Lentimicrobium sp. L6: one gene and its partner. Each later gene encodes a partner of the first gene's protein in a complex. Links are inferred from orthologs where the notes say so. Each region holds a gene or a part of one and is shown on either strand. Other genes may lie near its edges.

Region 1 (7,670 bases):
ACTCACTAAGAAAGAAGTTCAAATTAATATCTCAGAGATTAAACGCCCTGAATTAGAGGCAAGTTTAGTGGCTAAGAATGTAGCAAGTCAGATTGAAGGAAGAATTTCTTTCCGTCGTGCGATTAAAACTTCTATTGCATCTACTATGAGAGCTGGTGCCGAAGGCATCAAAATTCTTATTAGTGGTCGTGTAGGTGGTGCCGAAATGGCCCGTTCCGAAATGTATAAAGATGGTCGTATTCCATTGCACACTTTAAGAGCAGACATCGATTATTCACTAGCAGAAGCTCACACTACTTATGGCCGTATTGGTATTAAAGTGTGGATATGTAAAGGTGAGATCTATGGTAAACCAGAATTGGTTCCAACAGGTGCTCCTGAAAAAGGTGGAAAACAACGTCCCCATCAACAAAGAAGAAGAAAATAAATAGGAATAAGTAAATAAGTTTTAGATATGTTACAGCCTAGAAAAACAAAGTTCAGAAAGATGCAAAAAGGTAGAATGAAGGGCAACGCTCAGCGTGGTCACGAATTAGCTTTTGGCTCTTTTGGAATTAAATCTCTGGAAGAAACCTGGATGACAGGTAGACAAATCGAAGCAGCTCGTCAGGCTATTACTCGTAAGATGAAGCGACAAGGGCAACTTTGGATTAGAGTCTTTCCAGATAAACCAGTAACTAAAAAACCAGCTGAAGTAAGAATGGGAAAAGGTAAAGGTGCCCCTGAATTATTTGTAGCTCGTGTTTCACCAGGTAGAATAATTTTTGAATCTGCAGGTGTGGATTTCGCCACTGCTAAAGAGTCTATGAGACTTGGTGCGCAAAAATTGCCTGTTCTTACAAAATTTGTAGTTCGAAGAGATTACGTAGAAGATTAAAAAATTACGAAGATGAAAAATTCAGAAATAAAAGAATTATCTACCAAAGATATACAGGAAAAACTAGAAGATCAAAAAATGATCCTCGATAAAGCCCGTTTAAATCATGCCGTTTCTCCATTGGAAAACCCCAATGTGTTAAAAGAGTATAGAAAAACTATTGCAAGGTTAATGACTGAATTAAACAACAGACAACCAGCAGATAAATAATTTTTGAAATGGAAAGAAATTTAAGAAAAGAGAGAGTTGGGCTCGTTGTTAGCAATAAAATGGACCGTTCCATTGTGGTGGAGATTGAAACGAAAAAAAAGCACCCCATTTATGGTAAGTTCGTAAAGCAGACCAACAAGCTCATGGCTCATGACGATGCTAATGATTGTAACATTGGTGACACTGTTAAAATCATGGAAACTCGTCCTTTGAGCAAGAATAAGCGTTGGAGACTAGTAGAAATCATTGAAAGAGCTAAATAATTATGTTACAACAAGAAAGTAGAAGTGGTGTTGCGGACAACAGTGGTGCTAAAGAGGTACTTGTTATTAAGGTCTTAGGTGGTACTGGTCGTCGCTATGCATCATTAGGTGATAAAGTAGTAGTTACCGTAAAATCAGCTGTTCCAAGTAGTGGTATGAAAAAAGGTACCGTTGTTACAGCCGTTGTAGTTCGTACTAAAAAAGAAGTGAGAAGACCTGATGGTTCTTATATTCGCTTTGATGATAATGCGGTTGTTTTATTAAACGCTGCTGGAGAGATGTCAGGAACGCGTATTTTTGGTCCTGTTGCTCGCGAATTACGTGAAAAAGATTTTATGAAAATTGTTTCTCTTGCACCTGAGGTGTTATAAAAAGAATAAACTATGAGTGTAAAATTAAATATTAAAAAGGGAGATACTGTTAAGGTAATCAGTGGCGAGTCTAAAGGAAAACAAGGACGAGTTTTAAGAATTGATGCTGCAACAGGAAGAGCCGTTGTTGAAGGTGCTAATCTTATAAAGAAGCACTCTAAACCAAATGCTCAAAATCCCCAGGGTGGAATAGTTGAGCAAGAAGCTCCTATTCATATGTCCAATCTTATGATTGTGGACGCTAAAGGAAATACCACCCGAATCGGTAAGAAAATAGATGAAAAAACTGGAAAATCAGTAAGATTTTCAAAAAAATCAGGGGAGGTGATTAAATAATGTACACACCAAGATTACAGGAAAAATATTCCAAAGAAGTTGCACCTGCTTTAATGAAGGAGTTTGGCTATACAAGCAGTATGCAAATACCCAAGATTACGAAAATTTCGTTGAATCAAGGATTAGGTGAAGCTATTACCGATAAGAAAAGAATCGATACTGGTCTAGAAGAAATGACAATGATTGCTGGTCAAAGAGCAGTCTCTACTAAGTCTAAAAGAGATATCTCTAACTTTAAGGTTAGAAAAGGTATGCCAATTGGAGTTAGAGTTACTTTAAGAAGACAAAACATGTATGAATTTTTTGATCGTTTGGTATCAGTTTCTATTCCTCGTGTACGTGACTTCCGTGGTATCAATGAAAAAGGTTTTGATGGACGTGGCAACTTTACTTTCGGAGTTCCAGAACAAATCATTTTCCCTGAAATTGATATCGATAAAGTAACAAAAATCAATGGTATGAATATTACTATTGTTACCTCAGCTAAAACTGATAAAGAGTGCTACGCTCTATTAAAAGAATTTGGCTTCCCATTCAAAAACAATAAAAAGAGTTAATTATGGCTAAAGAATCAATGAAAGCGAGAGAAGTCAAAAGACAAAAACTCGTTGATAAATATGCTAATAAAAGAGCTGAATTGAAAGCTGCTGGTGATAATGTTGGACTACAAAAGTTACCTAGAAATTCAAATCCAATTCGCCTTCATAATCGCTGTAAATTGACTGGTAGACCTAAAGGTTATATGCGTCAGTTTGGAGTATCACGTATTAATTTCCGTGAAATGGCAAATAATGGGTTGATTCCTGGTGTTAAGAAAGCCAGTTGGTAATTTTTAATTTATAAAAACGGATAATAATGAATACAGATCCAATTGCAGATTACTTAACAAGATTAAGAAACGCCATAAGTGCTAATCATAGAATCGTTGATGTTCCTCATTCTAAATTGAAACTGAACATTACAAAGATTTTGTTTGAAAAGGGATATATTCTTCAATACAAAGTTGAAAATGAAGGTACTATCGATAGCAATATTAAAATCGCTTTAAAATATCACCCACAAACAAAAATGAGTGCTATTAAAGAGTTGAAGCGTGTGAGTAAGCCAGGTTTGCGTGTTTATAAAGGCGCTGACGATTTACCACGTGTTATTAATGGTCTTGGAGTGGCTATCATCTCTACATCTAAAGGTGTAATTACTGATAAAGAAGCTCGCAGAGAGAACATTGGTGGTGAAATATTATGTTACGTAAGTTAATTAGAGGAGAATAATAATGTCAAGAATCGGAAAATTACCCATTCCTGTTACCTCAGGAGTTACTGTTGAAGTTTCAAAAGAAAACTTGGTCACAGTAAAGGGAAAATTAGGCGAATTGCAACAACAAGTAGATCCTGCTATTACTCTTAAAATAGAGGATGGAATAGTTACTTTAGATCGTGCTACAGAATCAAAAGACCATCGCTCAAAGCATGGATTATATAGATCTTTGATTTCAAACATGATTCAAGGTGTTTCAGAAGGATTCAAAACGGTACAAGAATTAGTTGGTGTAGGTTATAAAGTAGATGTTCAAGGTCAAGTTTTAGACTTTGCTTTGGGTTTCTCTCACCATGTGTATTTTGTGCTTCCTGAAGAAGTAAAGGCAGAAGCTGTTACTGAAAGAGGTAAGAATCCTACCTTAACTATGACTTCACACGATAAGCAATTATTAGGTCAAGTTGCAGCTAAAGTAAGATCATTACGTAAGCCTGAGCCATATAAAGGAAAGGGAATCAAATTCCAAGGTGAAGAGCTTAGAAAGAAAGTTGGTAAATCAGCCGCTAAGTAATAATTAATTATACTTGCCTGGTGATAAAGCCAGGGAATTAATGTCTTTAGAAAATGAAAGTAAAGAACAGAAAAGAGTATCGTAGACTCAAAATAAAGAGACGTATCAGAAAGACCGTTGAAGGTAGTGCTGTTCGTCCAAGAATGACTGTTTTTAGAAGTAATAAACAGATTTATGTTCAGCTTGTGGATGATGCTGCAGGACATACTGTACTTGCTGCTTCTTCAACAGAGGAGAATATTGTCGGACAAAAAGTAACAAAAATTGAACAGGCTGCATTAGTAGGTAAACTCGTTGCCGAAAAAGCAAAAGAAGCTGGTATCACCGAAGTTGTTTTTGATCGTAACGGATATTTGTATCATGGTCGTATTAAATCATTAGCTGAAGCTGCTAGAACTAGCGGCCTAAAATTATAATCAATTATGGCAAATAAGAATTTAAAAAGAGTAAAATCCAGCGAAATTGAATTCAAAGATAGACTGGTTAGTATTCAAAGAGTAACAAAAGTTACAAAAGGTGGTAGAACCTTTAGCTTTTCAGCTATTGTTGTAGTTGGAAACGAGAATGGTGTCGTAGGTTATGGTTTAGGTAAAGCAAACGAAGTATCTGCAGCAATTGCTAAAGGTGTTGATGATGCTAAGAAACATTTAATAAAAATTCCTGTTCTTAAAGGAACATTACCTCACGAACAAACTGGCCGCTATAGCGGTGCACGAGTATTTATGAAGCCTGCTGCTCCTGGTACTGGAGTAATTGCTGGTGGAGCGATGCGTGCTGTTTTTGAGAGTGTGGGAGTTAAGGATGTATTAGCAAAATCTAAAGGTTCATCAAATCCACACTCAGTGGTAAAGGCGACTATAGATGCTTTGACTAACCTCAGAGATCCAAAAACAATAGCACAGCTTAGAAATGTTGATTTAGACACAGTATTTAACGGATAAAATCAGGCATAATGGAAAGAAAAGTAAGAATCAAGCAGGTAAGAAGTAGAATTGGTCATCCAAAAGATCAAAAAGCAACCCTTGACGCTCTTGGCCTGACTAAAATGAATCAGGTTAAAGAACTAACGTTGAATGGTCCTTTAGAGGGTATGGTCAACAAAGTGAAACATTTATTACTAATCGAAGAAATTTAAATTATATAATCATGGATTTAAGTAATTTAAAACCGGCAGAGGGAGCAACTCACTCAGATAAAAGAATTGGTCGTGGACAAGGATCTGGCAAAGGTGGAACATCTACTAGAGGTCATAAAGGTGCAAAGTCACGTTCTGGTTACAAACGTAAAAGAGGATTTGAAGGTGGTCAAATGCCATTATTCAGACGCGTTCCTAAATTTGGTTTCAAAAATATAAATAGAGTAGAGTATCGCGGTATTAACGTGGACGCTATTCAGAAAATTGCTGAAGAATTAGAACTTCAAGCAATAACAATAGACGTTTTAATTGAGAATGGTTTGGTTAACAAGAAAGATAGAGTTAAAGTATTGGGAAGAGGTGAGTTGACAGCTAAAGTGGACATAACAGCCCATGCCTTTTCTGCGTCTGCAACTAAATTAATCGAAGCACAAGGTGGTACAGCAACTACCATTTAAAACCAATTTTCATGAAAAAACTAATCGAAACTATTAGAAATATCTTTAAAATAGAGGATCTTCGCAAGAGGATTCTCTATACCTTAGGTGTTATTCTGATATATAGACTGGGATCTTATGTGGTTCTGCCAGGTGTAGATCCTACTCAGTTAGCAGCATTAAAAAATCAAACTGATTCAGGATTATTAGGCTTATTGAATATGTTCTCTGGTGGAGCATTTTCTAATGCATCTATTTTTGCATTGGGTATCATGCCTTATATTTCTGCTTCTATTGTGATTCAGCTGTTAGGAATGGCTATTCCCTATTTTCAGAAACTACAGAAAGAAGGAGAAAGTGGAAGAAATAAAATCAATCAAATTACACGTTGGTTAACTGTTGCAATTACTGCATTTCAGGCTCCAGCGTATATTACTAATTTGATTTCTCAACTTCCTGCACAAGCAATTTCACCTTTTGACCCTAATATTACATCTCCTACTACATTTTTTTGGATATCTAGCATCCTAATATTAGTTGCTGGAACTTTATTTGTAATGTGGTTAGGTGAAAGAATTACAGAAAAAGGAATTGGAAACGGTATCTCTCTTATCATTATGATAGGTATTATTGCGAACTTACCTTTCGCTTTATTCAGTGAGTTTGCTTCTCGTATGGAGCAGTCTGGAGGAGGATTGGTGGTGTTTATTATTGAAATTGCAGTATTAGTATTTGTTGTGCTGTTAACTATTCTTCTTGTACAAGGTACACGCCGTATTCCAGTGCAGTATGCTAAAAGAATTGTTGGTAATAAACAGTATGGTGGTGTTCGCCAGTATATTCCTTTAAAGGTTAATGCTGCAGGTGTTATGCCTATCATCTTTGCTCAGGCAATTATGTTCTTACCCATTACTTTTGCTGGTTTTTCTGAATCAGAAGGAATGAGTGCTTTTGCAGCAACTTTTTCCAATATCAATGGGTTTTGGTATAACTTAGTATTCTTTATCGTTATTATTATCTTCACCTATTTCTATACAGCGGTTACAATTAACCCTAATCAAATGGCTGATGATATGAAGAAAAATGGTGGTTTTATTCCCGGTGTTAAGCCTGGTAAGAAAACTGCTGAATTCTTGGATGATGTAATGTCTAAAATAACTTTACCTGGATCTATATTCCTAGGTTTAGTTGCTATTATGCCTGCATTTGTTAGTGTTGTTGGAGTTAGTAGTCAGTTTGCTCAATTTTATGGTGGTACATCTTTACTTATTATGGTAGGTGTAGTATTAGATACATTACAGCAAATTGAAAGTCATCTTTTGATGCGTCATTATGATGGGCTTACTAAATCTGGTAGAATTAAAGGAAGAGGCGGAGCTGCTTCTGGAATGTAAGAATGGCAAAAGATAAAGTTACTATTAAAACTGAAGAAGAGATTGATCTTCTTAGAAAAAGTTCTTTACTTGTTGGTAGAACTCTGGCAGAAATCGCCAAAGTCATTGAGCCTGGCGTGAGTACCGCAAAATTAGATCGATTAGCTGAAGAGTTTATTAGAGATAATGGTGCTGTTCCTGGGTTTAAAGGTTATGGCGGTTTTCCAGCTACCTTATGCATGAGCATCAACGAAGAAGTTGTTCATGGAATACCTGGAGATCGTATCATTAATGATGGAGATGTTGTTTCGGTGGATTGTGGAACATTAATGAATGGTTTTTATGGAGACTCTGCCTATACCTTTGCAGTTGGAAATGTAAAGGAAGAAGTACTCAGATTGCTAGAAGTAACAAAAGAATCCTTATATAAAGGAATCGAACAAGCTGTTACTGGAAAACGTGTTGGAGATATTGGATTTGCCATTCAAAATCATGTTGAGCAGTTTGGATATGGAGTGGTTCGAGATTTAGTTGGGCATGGATTGGGAAGAAATTTGCATGAGAAGCCGGAAATACCTAATTTTGGCCGCCGTGGTTCAGGTCCTAAACTTCAGGAGCGTATGGTAATAGCAATTGAGCCCATGATAACACTGGGAACCTTTGATATTGCACAGGATCCGGATGGTTGGACTATTCGAACTTTGGATAATTTACCCGCTGCTCACTTTGAGCATGATGTAGTTATTCGAAGAGGAAAAGCAGAGATTCTGTCAAGTTTTGAGTTTATTGAAGAAGTTTTAAGAAAAAAAGAGTAAGATTATTATGGCAAAACAAATGTCA
Region 2 (8,675 bases), on another replicon or contig:
CAAATAATCCAACACTTACATTATCAGCATTATCAAAATCATAAACTGAGACGTCCTGACTCACAGTATTTTGCCTCAGGTTATAACCTAATTTAAATCGCAGTAAGTTCTTATAGGTCAAAAGTCCAAAACCATTAGTCTGAAAAACACCATTATTAAAACTAACATTTGACTTGCCATTCTTATACCGAAACCCCGGTTGAGAAAAAGCAATTAAATCGACTCCATAACCGGGTTTAAATCCATTATCAACAACATATTCAGCAGCAAACCTTGCCACTGTACCTAATACTAGATCAACAGATAAACGTCCATTTTGCGCGCCGAAATTTCGCGCTGTCAAATTGAGTAACAAAGCTGCTTTAGTAAATTCATTATAATGTGCTCCTACATTTAAATCAAATAAGCTGGCCTCCTCCACTGTAATTTTGATTATTGTTTCTCCATTCCCAGTTCTACTTAACTGATAGTCTACTGTATGAAACAATTTGGTCCCATACAATTCATTAATTCTATCATTGAGCTCAAATACAGAAATCAAATCACCTGAAAATACATCTAATTTACTTTTCAAATAAGAATCGGACACCCTCTTATTTCCAATAAACTTCACATGATCAACATATAACACATCCATAGATGGGAAAGCATCTTGATCCCCTCTAACTTTTTCTCTTTTAAATGAAATAGAATCAAGGAAAGCCCTTATTTGGGGAACCATTTGTCGGGCTTTTCTTTCACCTCTTGCTATTAAAGAATCGGCCCTATTAAAATCCATTGCTGTGAAGGGATCAATTTCAGGTTTGATGAAGAGGTCAATAAGCTCAAGGTTCTTCTCATAATTATCTTCTCCGCTCAGAAAAATAGATTGAGATAATACTTGAACTAAATTAGTAATGTCTTCTTGTGGGTATAAAGGAGTCTGTATATCTACACCTATTAAATAGTCTGCACCAAGTTTTTTAACCTCCTTAGCAGGGAAATTATCTATAATTCCTCCATCAACCAAATAATAAGGACCCCATTTAACTGGAGCGAAAGCTGATGGAACCGACATAGAAGCACGAATAGCTAATGCGATATTTCCGGTATCGAGCTTGATGGCTTGCCCACTCAATAAATCTGTAGCCATACAAAAAAATGGCTTATCTAAATCTGAAAAACTTTCGACATGATATACGGGGTTTGACAAAGTGGTGAGCATTAACATGACATTCTGTCCATAAACCAGACCTGGAGGAATACTCAGCTTACGTCCCTTTAAACCTAGAGAAAAAACATACCGTTCACTGTCCAGCTTCTCATATATACCTAAATCTCTACGACTTACCTTATCATTCAAAACCAAATCCCAATCTTGAGTTAAGGCCATCTTCTCAATTTCAGATATGGAATAACCCATAGAGTATAAACCTCCAACAACAGCCCCCATACTCGTTCCACCAATGAGTTCTACGTCGATCCCCTCCTCTTCTAATACTTTTATCACCCCAATATGTGCAAAGCCCCTAGCTCCGCCACCACTCAAAACCAAACCAATTCGAGGGTTTTCCACATCAGAATTCTGACCATAGACTTGAGAAACCCCAATCAATAGAATTAGAATAAAATATAGATTTTTTTTGACAAACTTATTATGCATAAATTTTTCAATGATATGAATTGATTTTCAAAGTATAAAAATAAAAAAAATCTGCTTCATATATTAATAAAGCAGATTTTATATTTTTAAATAATCTATATCCAATTATCTACCATGACATTGCTTGTACTTCTTCCCACTCCCACAGGGACAAGGTTCGTTTCTACCAATTTGTTTTTCAGCAATAATTGGTTGCGATTTTTGCTTGGTTTGTGTATCACTATGTGACTGAGAAAGCAAGTCATCTCTACCTTCGGTTAAATTCTTTTGACTACTTGGTAACTTAGCCTCCTCTAATTTAGCTTCAGCTTTTGGTAAGTCTCCCTTAACTAGAAAAGTGGTAATTTCTTTATTATTTCTTTGAATCATATCCTTAAATAAATTGAAAGATTCAAATTTATAAATCAATAAAGGATCTTTTTGCTCATAGGTAGCATTCTGGACAGACTGTTTTAAGTCATCCATTTCTCTTAAATGCTCTTTCCAGCTGTTATCGATAATACTTAATGTAATCCCTTTTTCCACTGATAAAGGAATTTCTTTTCCGCCATCATTAAATGATTTCTCCAAATTGGCCACTACATTTATGGTCTTAATTCCGTCAGTAATTGGAATAGCGATATTTTCGTAATGATTCTGCTTTTCATAAACATCCTTTATCACTGGATATACATTTTCTGAAATCCTAATATTCTTTTCCTTATAATTTGAATAAGCTTTATTATAAATCTTCTCTGTGAGCTCTGAAGCATTAACATTCATAAACTCTTCTCTTCCCACAGGGCTTTCCATTGTTAATGATGAAAGCAACTCCATATTAAATGCATCGAAATCTTTATTCTCTATGTACTCACTTACCATTTGCTCTACATAGTCAAACATCATATTGCTCACATCTACTGCTAAACGCTCGCCAAATAAAGCATGATGACGTTTCTTATAAATCACTTCTCTTTGAGAGTTCATTACATCATCGTATTCCAATAATCTTTTACGAATACCAAAGTTATTCTCTTCCACTTTCTTTTGCGCTCTCTCAATACTTTTGGTAATCATACCATGCTGAATCACCTCTCCCTCTTGAAGGCCAAGGCGATCCATTATTTTAGAAATCCTATCAGAACCAAACATCCTCATCAAGTTATCCTCGAGAGAAACATAGAATTGAGAGCTACCGGAATCTCCCTGACGACCAGCACGACCTCTTAACTGTCTGTCGACACGACGAGAATCGTGACGTTCTGTACCTAAAATGGCTAAACCACCAGCTGCAATTACCTTCTTACTCAATTTAATATCGGTACCACGACCAGCCATATTGGTAGCTATAGTTACCGTACCTTCTTGTCCAGCTTCAGCTACAATATCAGCCTCTCGTTGATGCAATTTCGCATTCAAGACATTATGTTTAATTTTTTGACGAGTCAACATTCTACTCAACAACTCTGAAGTTTCAACAGAAGTGGTACCCACCAAAACAGGACGTCCAGCTTTTACTAACTCCTCAATTTCATTGGCAACTGCATTAAATTTCTCACGAGTAGTTTTAAATACTAAATCTTCTCTATCATCTCTAACGATTGGTCTATTAGTAGGTATTACAACCACATCCAATTTATAGATATCCCATAATTCTCCCGCTTCTGTTTCCGCAGTACCAGTCATACCTGCTAACTTGCGATACATTCTAAAGTAATTCTGAAGGGTAATAGTAGCATAGGTTTGAGTGGCTGCTTCTACTTTTACATTTTCCTTTGCCTCAATAGCTTGGTGGAGTCCATCAGAATAACGACGTCCTTCCATAATACGACCCGTTTGCTCGTCAACAATTTTAATCTTATTGTCCATTAACACATATTCCACATCCTTTTCGAAAAGTGCATATGCTTTTAGTAATTGATTAACGGTATGTACTCTTTCAGATTTAATAGAGAAATTTCTTAATATCTCCGATTTTTTCTCTATTTTTTCTTTTTCATCACCAGCATCTTTATCAAGCATAGCTAACTCCGCGGCAATATCTGGTAGGATATAAAACTCAGCCTCCTCATAAGAATCGGTAAGGATATCAATACCCTTATCTGTTAGCTCAATAGAGTTGGTTTTTTCTTCAATCACAAAATACAATTCATCATCGATGATATGCATATGCTTAGCTTGTTCAGCAAGATAGAAATTCTCAGTCTTTTGCATGAGTGTTCTCTTACCTTCTTCACTTAAATATTTGATAATTGCTTTATTCTTTGGCAATCCTCTAAAAGCACGAAACAATAACTCTCCACCTTTTTTCTCTTGTTCTGAGTTAGGATTAGAGCCTAATATCTTTTTGGCTTCTGCTAATAAGCTGGTTACTAATTTCCTTTGGGCCTGATACAAGCGCTCCACATTAGGCTTCAGGTTATCATACTCCTGATGGTCACCTCTTGGAGTTGGACCAGAAATAATCAATGGTGTACGAGCATCATCAATCAATACTGAATCGACCTCATCCACAATCGCATAGTTTGGTTCTCGCTGTACTAATTCATCTGGATTTGAAGTCATATTATCTCTCAGATAATCAAAACCAAATTCATTATTAGTTCCATAAGTAATATCTGCATTATAAGCTTGTCTTCTTTCTTCAGAATTAGGCTGGTGTTTATCAATACAATCAATTGTTAAACCATGAAACTCGTATAACATCCCCATCCACTCTGCATCTCGTTTTGCTAAGTAATCGTTCACTGTAACAACATGAACTCCTTTACCTGAAAGCGCATTAAGGAACACAGGCAATGTTGCTACTAAAGTCTTACCCTCCCCAGTTGCCATCTCAGCAACCTTGCCTTGATGTAAAACGGTACCACCAATAAGCTGAACATCATAATGAACCATTTCCCATTTGATCATGCTACCACCGGCAATCCATTCATTATTATAAAAGGCTTTATCGCCTTTAATATTCACATTCTCCATTCGAGCAGCAAGGTCCCTATCATGCTCACTGGCAGTAACTTCCAGTTTTTCATTATCCATGAACAATTTGGCTGTTGCTTTTACTACAGCAAAAACCTCAGGAAGAATATTATCAAGCACAGTTTGAGTAGTTTCATAAATACTGTCCTTCAGCTTATCCATTTGTTCATAAAGCTTTTCCTTTTCATGGATATCTATATCAACTTGGTCATTTATCTGCTGTAAGATAGCAGCCATCTGATCCTCATCAGCCTTTGTAGCATCAGCTATTTGTTTTTTGAATCCTAATGTTTTAGCACGAAGCTCATCAGCACTTAGTTTTGAAATTTGCTCATAAGCCTTAATAGCCTTATCAGAATAAGGTTTTATGTCTTTTATATCACGATCGGATTTACTTCCGAGAATTTTCTTAAAAATACCTAGCATATTACTCTTTTTTTTGCTGTAAATATGATATTGTTAATCAATTATCATACTCTATTTTAAAATATGACTAATTGACACCCAATTCAAGTTTGCAAAAGTAAAAAAAAACACCGTTTAATAATACCAATCTAAAAATCAATAAATTCTTAACCTTTGCAATCAATTATTATTTTTGCATGAAATAAAAAAAACACCAACGGCATGAAAAAAATTAGCTTCATTATTATAGGTCTTTTGGCTTATAGTTTAAGTTTCGGACAGGAATTGAATCATGAGGACCTAAAGAAAATGGCTTTAGAACTGAATAATAATCCTGCAAAAACAGCCTTAACCAACGCCATTAGCAATAATAGCATTAAAAAATTAGCCCTTGACCAAGAGAATAAAGGCAAAGTAAATTTCTTTATCAATAATAAAGTGGAAACAAAAGGCATCACCAATCAGAAAAGCAGCGGAAGGTGTTGGATGTTCACAGGATTAAATGTTCTTAGAGCAAAAGTGATTACTAAATATGAATTGGAATCTTTCACTTTTTCTCATACTTATTTGTTTTTCTACGATCAATTAGAAAAAGCCAACCTGTTTTATAATGGAATGATTGAAACAGCATTTCTTCCTCTTACAGATAGAGAAGTGGAATGGCTACTAAAAAATCCTATTGGTGATGGTGGACAATGGACAGGAGTTGTGGATTTAGTAAGTAAATATGGCTTAGTGCCAACAAGTGCAATGCCTGAGACTTATCAGAGTGAAAACACAGCCATGATGAGCAAACTTATTAGAAGAAAGCTAAGAGAGGATGGTTTAAAACTAAGAGAGCTGGGAAAAACTAAAATGTCTCGTGAAATGCTAATGGAGATGAAGAACGAGAAATTAGCAGAGATTTATCAAATTCTTGCATTTAGCCTCGGTGAACCTCCTCTTGACTTCCAGTGGCAGTACAAAGGAAAAGATGGGAAAATTAGCGAAGCTAAAACTTTCACTCCAATGGAATTCTTTGAAGAAGTCATTGATATCAATTTCGATGATTATGTGATGTTGATGAATGACCCAGGCAAAGAAATGAATCAACTTTATGAAATCAGGTATGATAGACATATGCAAGAAGGTGGAAACTGGAAATATATCAATTTAGAAGCCGACCAGATTAAAAAGTTTGCCATTGCATCTATTAAAGATAATGAAGGAATGTATTTTAGTTGTGATGTTGGAAAACAATTAGAAGCTGAAAAAGGATATCTTGATATAAATACTTACGATTATGCTAATCTTTTTGGTGTAGATTTCAATATGGATAAAAAACAGAGAATTCAAACTTTTGAAAGTGGAAGCTCACATGGAATGGCTTTGATGGGCGTAAATATTCTAGAAGATGGCAGCTCAGACAAGTGGTTATTAGAGAACAGCTGGGGTAAAAAAGGTCATGATGGACACCTTATTATGACCGATGAATGGTTCGATGAGTTTATGTTTAGATTAGTTATTCACAAAAAATACATCGACCCGAAAGTACTGAAGATACTAGAGACAGAAGCCGAGCTACTCCCACCATGGGACCCCATGTTTATGATGGACAAATAGTTATACAAAACAAATGATTCATGAACTATTTTTCAAAGGGAAATAATATGGTCTAAGTTAAGTAATCATTAACACAGTGTTCAAAAAAGTGTTCAAAAGTCGTCGTTAAAATCATTTTTTAACGGCGATTTTTTTTGGATTTTATGGCCAACGGATGAAAAACGATTTTCATCCTGTAATAATATAATCCAAGTATTTCTAGCCGATTTTATCAACATTTTCGTCAACACTTTGTTAACAAAGGATTTTTAGATAAGATACTCAGGAATGTTCTAATTTTTAAAAAAAGAAACCTCCACCGCAACAGACTCCATAACATCTAATTACCAATCTATTAAGAAGCTACAACCCCAATATCATACAATATCATATAATATCAACAAATAGGCTAAGCGCCTTATTTTAGTTATTTAAATCAACAAAGTCAACAAAAAATAAAAATATTTTTCGACTTGTTTGAGTTGATATTTGTGTCAGCCAAAAAGAAATGAAAAATTGTGTTGTTAGGGAGTAGATTTTGTAAAAATATTCCTTTTTGTTGTGCATACAAAACATTTCTAAGATATTTAAGAAACTAATTAATTACACTTTCCTATTTGTTGTGGAATAGGATATAATTTACCATTTAATGGAGAGAAATCAGAATACAATATGGGATAGATGTTTGGAATTCGTTAGGGATAACGTAAGTATCCAAGCCTATAAAACTTGGTTTGAGCCCATCAAACCTATTCAACTCCAAAACGACGTATTGACTATTGAAGTACCTAGCCAATTCTTTTATGAATGGTTAGAGGAGCACTATATTAAATTACTTAAGATGGTGGTTAAAAAGGAACTCGGACCCAATGGTAGCCTAGAATATAGTATTGTAATGGACAATACTACTAGTGATAAGAATGAGGCTCCTTACACTATTAAACTCCCTACTTCGAATGCAAGAGCTACCAGAAACCCATCGGTAACTCCACCTTATGATATGCAAAAAGATAATAATAAAGACATTCCTAATCCTTTTATCATTCCTGGAATTAAAAAGGTGAAAGTGAATTCAAATTTGGTAGAAAGCAATTCTTTTGAAAACTATGTAGAAGGTGACTGTAACAGATTGGCTCGTTCTGCTGGTTATGCAGTTGCTGAAAACCCTGGTAAAACATCTTTTAATCCTTTATTTTTATACAGCCCAACTGGACTAGGAAAAACACACCTTTCTCAGGCCATTGGAATTCAGGTGAAAAATAATTTCCCAGAAAAAACTGTATTATATGTGCATAGTAATCAGTTCATGCAGCAGTTTATCGAATCCATTAGGAATAATAATCAAAATGATTTTATCCATTTTTATCAAATGGTAGATGTTTTAATTGTTGATGATGTTCACCACCTAGCTGGAAAAGAAAAGACTTTAGATGTATTCTTCCAAGTATTCAACTATTTACATCAAAAAGACAAGCAAATCATTATTACTTCTGATATTCCTCCAGTAGAATTGAGTGGTTTCAATAACAGACTTCTCTCTAGATTTAAATGGGGGTTAGCAGCCGATTTACAAACTCCTGATTTAGAAACTAGAATTGCCATCATTGGTAAGAAACTTTATAATGAAGGTATCGAAATGCCAAGAGATGTGATTGAGTATTTAGCTTATAGCATCACCAATAATGTGAGAGAACTGGAAGGCGCTTTAATTTCTATCCTAGCTCAATCTTCGTTAAACAGAAAAGAAATTACTATTGATTTAGCTAAGCAGATTATCGACAAATACGTAAAATCTACCAATAGAGAAATCAGTATAGAATACATACAAAAAGTGGTTTGCGAATATTTCCAATTACCATTGGATGTTATCAATAGTAAAACTCGTAAGCGCGAAGTGGTACAAGCCCGACAGTTGGCCATGTTCTTTAGTAAAAGACATACTAAATCATCTTTGGCTCATATTGGCAAACAATGTGGAAATAAAGATCATGCTACTGTTCTTCACGCTGTAAAAACTATCAACAACCTATCGGAAACCGATAAGAAGTTTAGAGTTTATGTAGCAGAATTGGAAAAGAAAATCAAATTG

The links.
Region 2: the proteins of secY (region 1) and secA are in contact, whole or in part, in a crystal structure (PDB 3DIN), measured with the Thermotoga maritima proteins. The link is inferred for Lentimicrobium sp. L6 from one-to-one orthologs. Residues at the interface, in WP_004081795.1 of Thermotoga maritima: Glu108, Gly109, Glu110, Glu111, Ala236, Glu237, Arg238, Arg239, Ile240, Thr241, Ile242, Gln243, Tyr244, Ala245, Arg246, Arg247, Val248, Thr249, Gly250, Arg251, Arg252, Val253, Tyr254, Gly256, Ala257, Ser258, Thr259, Tyr260, Leu261, Pro262; in WP_004082002.1 of Thermotoga maritima: Glu261, Ala262, Arg263, Lys300, Ala301, Arg302, Thr303, Ile304, Ile305, Leu323, Tyr324, Asp325, Pro326, Val329, Ser330, Tyr333, Ile336, Lys340, Phe345, Val349, Glu363, Phe364, Tyr374, Ser375, Gly376, Gly377, Glu393, Ile395, Thr482, Ser483.

Annotation. Positions count from the first base shown.
Region 1 is NZ_JABKCA010000065.1:7,030-14,699, forward strand. Bases 4,837-7,670 are described here. They hold secY (preprotein translocase subunit SecY), read left to right. Parts: upstream 4,837-5,489; coding sequence 5,490-6,851; downstream 6,852-7,670. Other genes in these bases: rpmD (50S ribosomal protein L30), read left to right, coding at 4,838-5,020; rplO (50S ribosomal protein L15), read left to right, coding at 5,032-5,478; map (type I methionyl aminopeptidase), read left to right, coding at 6,854-7,645; infA (translation initiation factor IF-1), read left to right, coding at 7,653-7,670. Also shown: rpsC (30S ribosomal protein S3), read left to right, coding at 1-427; rplP (50S ribosomal protein L16), read left to right, coding at 455-877; rpmC (50S ribosomal protein L29), read left to right, coding at 890-1,087; rpsQ (30S ribosomal protein S17), read left to right, coding at 1,096-1,350; rplN (50S ribosomal protein L14), read left to right, coding at 1,353-1,721; rplX (50S ribosomal protein L24), read left to right, coding at 1,734-2,057; rplE (50S ribosomal protein L5), read left to right, coding at 2,054-2,614; rpsN (30S ribosomal protein S14), read left to right, coding at 2,617-2,886; rpsH (30S ribosomal protein S8), read left to right, coding at 2,913-3,314; rplF (50S ribosomal protein L6), read left to right, coding at 3,331-3,885; rplR (50S ribosomal protein L18), read left to right, coding at 3,939-4,301; rpsE (30S ribosomal protein S5), read left to right, coding at 4,308-4,826. UniProt on the Escherichia coli protein: The central subunit of the protein translocation channel SecYEG. Consists of two halves formed by TMs 1-5 and 6-10.
Region 2 is NZ_JABKCA010000017.1:18,594-27,268, forward strand. What follows is about bases 1,548-5,386. They hold secA (preprotein translocase subunit SecA), read right to left. Parts: upstream 5,027-5,386; coding sequence 1,748-5,026; downstream 1,548-1,747. Other genes in these bases: HNS38_RS06035 (patatin-like phospholipase family protein), read right to left, coding at 1,548-1,642; HNS38_RS06045 (C1 family peptidase), read left to right, coding at 5,228-5,386. In the rest of the region: more of HNS38_RS06035, read right to left, coding at 1-1,547; more of HNS38_RS06045, read left to right, coding at 5,387-6,607; chromosomal replication initiator protein DnaA, read left to right, coding at 7,236-8,675. UniProt on the Escherichia coli protein: Required for protein export, interacts with the SecYEG preprotein conducting channel.